Asticcacaulis excentricus CB 48: one gene and its partner. The protein of the gene in region 1 interacts with the protein of each later gene in a pairwise test. Links are inferred from orthologs where the notes say so. Each region holds a gene or a part of one and is shown in the gene's direction. Other genes may lie near its edges.

Evidence for each region.
Region 2: the proteins of cyoB (region 1) and ASTEX_RS06470 interact in binary tests that used the Escherichia coli proteins (3 or more experiments, as listed by UniProt). The link is inferred for Asticcacaulis excentricus CB 48 from one-to-one orthologs.

Annotation. Positions count from the first base shown.
Region 1 is NC_014818.1:78,261-82,125, reverse strand. Bases 432-3,349 are described here. They hold cyoB (cytochrome o ubiquinol oxidase subunit I), read left to right. Parts: upstream 432-835; coding sequence 836-2,863; downstream 2,864-3,349. Other genes in these bases: cyoC (cytochrome o ubiquinol oxidase subunit III), read left to right, coding at 2,866-3,349; cyoA (ubiquinol oxidase subunit II), read left to right, coding at 432-789. In the rest of the region: more of cyoA, read left to right, coding at 1-431; more of cyoC, read left to right, coding at 3,350-3,543; cyoD (cytochrome o ubiquinol oxidase subunit IV), read left to right, coding at 3,543-3,865. UniProt on the Escherichia coli protein: Cytochrome bo(3) ubiquinol oxidase is the terminal enzyme in the aerobic respiratory chain of E.coli that predominates when cells are grown at high aeration.
Region 2 is NC_014816.1:1,382,522-1,386,380, forward strand. What follows is about bases 582-3,493. They hold ASTEX_RS06470 (aminotransferase), read left to right. Parts: upstream 582-1,402; coding sequence 1,403-2,584; downstream 2,585-3,493. Other genes in these bases: ASTEX_RS06465 (cryptochrome/photolyase family protein), read left to right, coding at 582-1,236; ASTEX_RS19830 (DUF2256 domain-containing protein), read left to right, coding at 1,236-1,388; ASTEX_RS06475 (TonB-dependent receptor), read left to right, coding at 2,804-3,493. In the rest of the region: more of ASTEX_RS06465, read left to right, coding at 1-581; more of ASTEX_RS06475, read left to right, coding at 3,494-3,859. UniProt on the Escherichia coli protein: Shows aminotransferase activity with methionine and histidine as substrates, and to a lesser extent also with phenylalanine.

The DNA of each region.
Region 1 (3,865 bases):
ACTAAGGCCACCTATGATCCGAATTTCGAGCACTCCAACCGCATCGAAGCCGTGGTCTGGGCCATCCCGACACTGATCATTATTGCGCTCGGCACAGTGACGTGGATTTCGACGCACGAGCTTGACCCGCACAAAAAGGTCGAGGCCGCCGCCGACAAGGTAGGCGTGACTCCCATCGAGGTGCAGGTCGTGGCGCTCGACTGGAAATGGCTGTTCATCTATCCGCAGTACGGTATCGCCACGGTCAACGAAATGGCAATGCCCGTCGGCGTGCCGGTTCATTTTGAGATCACCTCAGCCAGCGTGATGAACTCCTTCTTCATACCGCAGCTCGGCACGCAGATCTACGCCATGAACGGCATGCAGACCCACCTGTCGCTGCGCGCCGACCACGCCGGTGTCTATGACGGCATTTCGGCCAACTATTCGGGCTTCGGGTTTGCCGAAATGAAGTTCAAGGCGAAGGCCGTGGATCAGACCGGTTTCGACGCGTGGGTAGCCAGCGCCAAGGCGTCCGGTCAGACACTTGATACCGGCGCCTACAAGACCCTGCATCAGAAAAGCACCCTGAAAGCGCCGGCCTATTATGCGGCGGTTCAGCCCGCCCTCTTTACCAAGATACTCAACGGCTGCGCCGATGGTGGCCTGTGTAAGGAAGACGCCTTCAACATGGCGATGATGAAGAATCTGGTGCCCGGCGCGGTCGATTGCGTTGCCCCAGAAATTCTGACGTCCAAAAACAAGACGGCCGACAAGGTGGCGCTGAACCGCGCCATTCCGGAAAGCTGAGTTCCGCGCCGCCCCCACCGTTTGACCCGTAAAAAGATTATAACCCATGTCCAGCCCTGTCGCCGAACTCCACGAAGACCCCGTTCTTCGCTTCCTCTTCGGTAAACTCGATATCAGCTCCGTGCCGTGGCACGACCCCATTATCATGGGGGCCGGTGCCGGTATGGTCGGTGCCGCCGTGCTCGTTCTCGGCCTGACCACCTATTTCAAGCTCTGGCCCTATGTGTGGAAAGAGTGGCTGACCAGCGTTGATCACAAGAAGATCGGCGTGATGTACATCATCCTGGCCCTCATCATGCTGCTACGTGGCTTTGCCGACGCCCTGATGATGCGCGCGCAACAGGCATTGGCCTCGGCAGGCGGCGCGGGCTTCCTGCCGCCCGACCACTTTGACCAGATCTTCACCGCGCACGGCGTGATCATGATCTTCTTCGTCGCCATGCCCTTCGTAATCGGCCTGATGAACGTCATTATGCCACTTCAGATCGGGGCGCGCGACGTTGCCTTCCCGTATCTGAATAGCCTCAGCTTCTGGTTCACGGCGGCGGGTGCGGTGCTGATCAACGTCTCGCTGGTCATCGGTGAATTCGCGCACACGGGCTGGCTAGCCTATGCGCCACTGTCGGGACTACAGTTCTCACCCGGTGTTGGGGTGGATTATTATCTCTGGGCCATCCAGATTTCCGGGATAGGCACAACGCTGTCCGGGGTGAACCTGATTGCGACCATCTTCAAGATGCGTGCGCCGGGTATGACCCTGATGCGAATGCCGGTCTTCACCTGGACGACACTGGCCGCCAACATCCTCATCGTCGCCGCCTTCCCCATTCTGACCGTCACTCTGGCGCTGCTGGGCCTCGACCGCTATCTGGGGATGCACTTCTTTACCAATGACGGCGGTGGCAACGCCATGATGTACGTCAACCTGATCTGGGCCTGGGGTCACCCGGAAGTGTACATCCTTGTCCTGCCCGCCTTCGGTATCTTCTCGGAGATCGTGGCCACCTTCTGCCGCAAGCGTCTGTTTGGCTATGACGCCATGGTCTATGCGACCATGTGTATTGCTATTCTGTCCTTCATCGTATGGCTGCACCACTTCTTCACCATGGGCGCAGGTGCCAACGTCAACGCCTTCTTTGGCATCTCAACGATGATCATCTCGATCCCCACCGGGGTTAAGGTGTTCAACTGGCTGTTCACCATGTACCGCGGCCGCGTGCGCCTCGAAGTACCGATGCTGTGGACCATGGGCTTCATCATCACCTTCGTCATCGGCGGCGCGACCGGCGTCATGCTGGCCATTCCGGGGGCAGACTTCGTGCTGCATAACTCGGTCTTCCTGATTGCCCACTTCCACAATGTCATCATCGGCGGCGTTTTGTTTGGCTGTATCGCGGGCCTGAACTACTGGTTCCCGAAGGCCTTCGGCTTCCGCCTGCATTCGGGCATCGGCAAGGTCAGCTTCTGGTGCTGGCTGATCGGGTTCTACGTTGCCTTCATGCCGCTCTACGCGCTGGGCCTGATGGGCATGACCCGCCGCCTGAGCCACATGGACAACCCCGTCTGGCATCAGTACCTGATCGTCGCCGCCATCGGTGCCCTGATCATCTTCGCCGGCATCATCGCCCAGATCGTGCAGATCGGCTATTCCATCTGGAAGCGCGATGAGCTGCGCGACGATAGCGGTGACCCATGGGATGGCCGCACATTGGAATGGGCGACCTCTTCGCCGCCGCCCTTCTATAACTTCGCCGTCACCCCGGCCATCGGGAACCACGATGCCTTCTGGGACGCCAAGCAGACGGGTCAGGCCTATATCCAGCCCAAGGCCTATGAGCCAATCCACATGCCGCGCAATACGGCAACCGGCCTGCTGATCGGTCTGGCCAGCATTTCGTTCGGCTTCGCGCTCGTCTGGCACATCTGGTGGCTGGCTGTCGTCACCCTGATCGGCATGATCGGTCTGGCCATCCTGCAAACCTTCAATGAAGACCGCGACTATTACGTCCAGCCTGACGAGATCAAGGCTATCGAAGACGCGCGCTTCGCCAAGCTCAAAACGACGGAGGCGTAACCATGAGCAGCACCCCCGTTAATCCGGCGGAAAACCCCGTGGGCGCTTTCAAGCAACAGCTGGAATCGGCCTACGACCACAATCCGAACGACGTCCACGACACGCACGATCACCATCACCACGACGAAGAGGCCAAGGTTACACTCGGCTTCTGGATCTACCTGATGAGCGATTGCCTGATCTTTGCGACCCTGTTTGCCACCTACGCGGTGCTGAAGGACGCAACCGCAGGCGGCCCCAATGGCCGTGAGCTGTTCGATCTCGGCTTCGTCGCCATCGAAACCTCGCTGCTTCTGCTGTCGTCGCTGACCTTCGGTCTGTCGATGATTTCGATGCAGAACAACAAGCTGAACGGCGTTCTGGGCTGGCTGGCCGTGACCGGGCTTCTGGGCCTTGGCTTCATGGGCATGGAACTTTATGAGTTCAACCACCTGATCCACGAAGGTGCCGGTCCCGACCGGTCGGCCTTCCTGTCGGCCTTCTTTACGCTGGTCGGCACGCACGGCCTGCACGTCACGTCGGGCCTGATCTGGATGGGTGTCATGTTCGTCCACTTGTTCCGCCGCGGCCTCACCCCCGCCAACCGTATCCGCATGATGGAACTGAGCCTGTTCTGGCACTTCCTCGACATCATCTGGATCGGCGTTTTCAGCATCGTCTATCTGATGGGAGCCGCCTGATGCACATCCCTGACAAACCCACCCTGCACCCCGCCAAGGACCCGCATACCTCGCTGGCAGACCACCATGCGGTGGATAAGCTCCAGCATGGTCAGGGCCATGGCCGCGATCATGGCGCGGGCCACGCCTCGGTGAAGGACTATCTGATCGGCTTTAGTCTGTCGGTCATTCTGACGGCTATTCCGTTCGCCCTGACCATGCTGAAGCTTCTGCCGGCCGCGACCCTGGTGCCGGTCATCCTGATCCTTGGCGTGATCCAGATTGTGGTGCACCTGCGCTATTTCCTGCACATGAACAGCTCCTCGAGCCAGGTGTGGAACAA
Region 2 (3,859 bases), on another replicon or contig:
CTGTCTGCGGTCCATGTGACTGAGCCCGGCGAGTGGCGGCTGAAGGAAGTCTTTGCCGCCATGGACGATGTGACCTTGCTCGAAGACAACCGTTTCCTCTGTTCGCCGCAGTGGTTTTCGCGCTGGGCCGAAGGCCGCAAGCAACTGCGTATGGAATACTTCTACCGCGAAATGCGCCGCGCGCACGACATACTGATGGACGATGGCAAACCGTGTGGTGGTGAATGGAACTACGACGCCGAAAACCGCTCGCCGCCGCGCGACGGGCTGGTCTTTCCGCGCCGGCTGAGCTTTCGCAAGGACTCCATTACGCGTGATGTGCTCTATCTGGTCGCCAAAGTCTTTCCGGACAATCCCGGTCAACTGGAGCCCTTTCATTTTGCAGTCACCCGTTCGCAGGCGCTGAAAGAACTCGATCATTTTGTGGCGCACATCCTGCCGCAGTTCGGCCCCTGGCAGGACGCCATGCTGGGGCGCGAACCCTATATGTATCATTCACTGCTCTCGAGCTATATCAATGCCGGGCTGCTCTATCCGCTGGAGGTCTGTCTGGCGGCTGAGCGCGCCTATCGCGAAGACGGCGCGCCGCTCAATGCCGTCGAAGGGTTTATCCGTCAGGTGCTGGGCTGGCGTGAATATGTGCGCGGTCTTTACTGGCACTTTATGCCGGACTATGTGGCGATGAACGCGCTGGACGCCCACGAGGACCTGCCGTGGTTCTACTGGTCCGGTGATACGCAGATGAACTGCGTGCGCACGGCGGTGGCGCATACGCTGGAACACGCCTATTCACACCATATCCAGCGGCTGATGATTACCGGTAACTTCGCTCTGCTGGCGGGTGTTGATCCAAAACAGGTGCATGAATGGTATCTGGCCGTCTATGCCGATGCCTATGAGTGGGTGGAACTGCCCAATACGCTCGGTATGGCGCTGCACGCCGATGGTGGGATTATGGCCTCGAAGCCCTATGCCGCGTCAGGGGCCTATATCAACCGCATGAGCGATTATTGCAAAGACTGTCATTACAAGGTCGAAATGCCGGTGGGCGAAAAATCGTGTCCGTTCAATGCTCTGTACTGGGATTTTATCGCGCGTCACGAAGAGCGTTTCCGCAAAAATCCGCGCCTGTCTTACGTCTATGCCAACTGGACGCGTATGGGCGACGACAAGCAAAAAGCCCTGCGCGCCCAGGCACAAGCGCACCTTCAGGCCATGCGCGAAGGACATCTGTGATGCCACGCGGGGTAAAGAAATGCGACCTGCCGCAAAAGACCTGTCAGGGCTGTGGCCTGCCCTTCACCTGGCGTAAAAAGTGGGAAAAGGTGTGGGCCGAGGTGAGCTATTGCTCGGACCGTTGCCGCCAGGCTAAAAAGAGCGCCCGATAACCGGAACCGCTCTCATGACCCTGCCGCCGCTCAATCCGGTCTATGCCGGGCTTGGCACGACCATCTTCACCACCATGTCGGCAATGGCGGCTGAGACCGGCGCCCTCAATCTGGGGCAGGGCTTTCCCGAAACGGACGGCTTCCCGGAGGTGCGTGAGGCCGCAGCAAAGGCGCTGATCGACCGCTCAAATCAGTATGCCCCGATGAAAGGGCAGGCTGCGTTACTGGAGGCCGTGGCAGAGTTTTATGGCCGCACGCAGGGCCTCAGCCTTGATCCGGCAAGAAATGTGCTGATCACCTCCGGGGCGACCGAAGCGCTGGCGGCGGCGGTGTTTTCGCTGATTTCACCGGGCGATGAGGTGATTGTTTTTGAGCCCCATTACGACGCCTATGCGCCCCTGATCGAGCGCGCCGGGGGCGTGGTGGTGCGTGTGCGTCTCAGCCCACCCGACTGGCGCTTTACCGAGGCGCAACTGACCGAAGCCTTTTCGCGGCGCACCCGCATGGTGATGGTCACCACGCCCAACAATCCGACCACCCGCCTGATACCCACCGAGGATTGGGCGCTGCTGGCACGGTTCTGCATCGAGCATCAGGCCTATGTGGTGTCAGACGAGGTGTGGGAGCAGGTCGTGTTCGATGGCGCGACCCATAAGGGCGTGCTGAACGTCCCTGGACTGGAGACTTTAGGGGTCAAGATCGGCTCGGCAGGCAAGCTGTTTGCCCTGACCGGCTGGAAGGTGGGCTTTGTTTGTGCCCATGAGCGTCTAGTCAGCCAAATGGCGAAGGCGCATCAGTTTCTGACCTTCTCCACGCCCCCTATGTTGCAGTCGGCGGTGGCCTTTGGTCTGGGTTTACCCAAAAGCCGATTTGTCGAAGAGGTCGCCGCCCTTCAGCGGTCCCGCGAACGCTGGCGCGCGGGCCTTGAGGCTGAAGGCTTTCGAACCCTGCCGTCCGAAGGTACCTACTTTCTCAATATTGACCTTCCGGGCTCAGGTATTGCGCTGGAGGGGGAGAGTTTTGCCCGTCGTGCTCTCAAAGAAGCAGGTGTCGCCGTCATCCCGCTCGATGCGTTCTGCGCGCCGGGAGGTGACAGTCTGCCGGTTGTCCGGCTCTGCTTTGCCAAAAGCGATGCGACGCTGGATCGCGGGATTGAGCGGCTCACCGTTGCCCGCCGTCTTTGTGGGATAGTCTAAGACGGATTATTTGCAGTGCAGCAAAATGGCCACAGTTTCAGTTGCGATCAAACGGTTGAAGTGGCTCAGTTTTGTTTCCTGACAAAGCGTTTCTTAAATCGCATTTATGTTTAGCGGACTTATTGCGGAGCACAAAAAACTGTGTGACGTTTTTATGATCTATACACAGTGAGTGGTCGGTATTGTGCACCACCGGCGCTCCGCAAAAGGGGATCATACATGTTGAATGCGACAGGCCGTCTCAGGGCGAAAAGTCTTTCCCAATTTGCCGGCGTCTCTGCTCTGGCGCTTCTCAGCGCGGGTGTGGCATTTGGAGACGAACTTGCGCCGGAACCTGAAGTGACAGACGTGGTGGTGACGGCGACGCGCCGCGCTACTAATGTGCAGAAAATCCCCTACAATATTTCGGCCATCGGGGCTGCCGAAGCTGAACGCAACGGTATCGTGGAAATCGCCGATCTGGCGCGCGTAACGCCGGGGCTGAGCTTTCGCGACGTAGGTGCCCGCGACAACGGCTCCGTCATCTTACGTGGCCTGTCCGTTTCACCCCTGCGCGTCTCGACAGGTGGCGATAACGGATCAGTTGCACAGTATATCAACGAGACACCGGTCACCAATCAACCGCGGGTGTTCGATATCGACCATATCGAAGTCTTGCGCGGGCCACAGGGGACACTTTATGGCTCGGGTTCTCTAGGGGGCGCGATCCGCTACATCGTCAATGACCCTAAAATGTATTTCAATACCTCTGCCGGTGCTGATGTTTACAAAATTTCCCAAGCCGGGGAGGGGTCGTATAAATTGACCGGCATGATCAATCTGCCGTTGGTCGAAGACAAGCTGGCCCTGCGCGTCGCCCTGCAGCACCTTGATGATTCAGGCTTTACCGATTACCCCATGGTCATCAGCGGTCCGAAAACCGATCTTGATTTCGAAAAGCGTACCACGACGCGTGCGTCTCTCCTCTGGAAGCCCACAGCGGTCTTCTCTGCGACGGCCAGCGTCTATTACGACAATGCCAAGGCGGGCGGGCGCACAGGCTCCAATGCCGGTCTCACCATCAAGGCGCCTTATGACGGCGTCTCGGATAATTCCGACCCGACAATGTGGTCCTATCCGGCTTCCAACTATCGCCCCTACACACTCGGCAAGTTTGAGATCGGCCAGCGTTTCGAGGAGCCTGAATCCAACCACTACCTCCTATCGGCACTTGAACTTAAATACGATCTAGGTTTTGCGGACCTGACGTCGTCGAGCTCCTACACTACGGAAAGC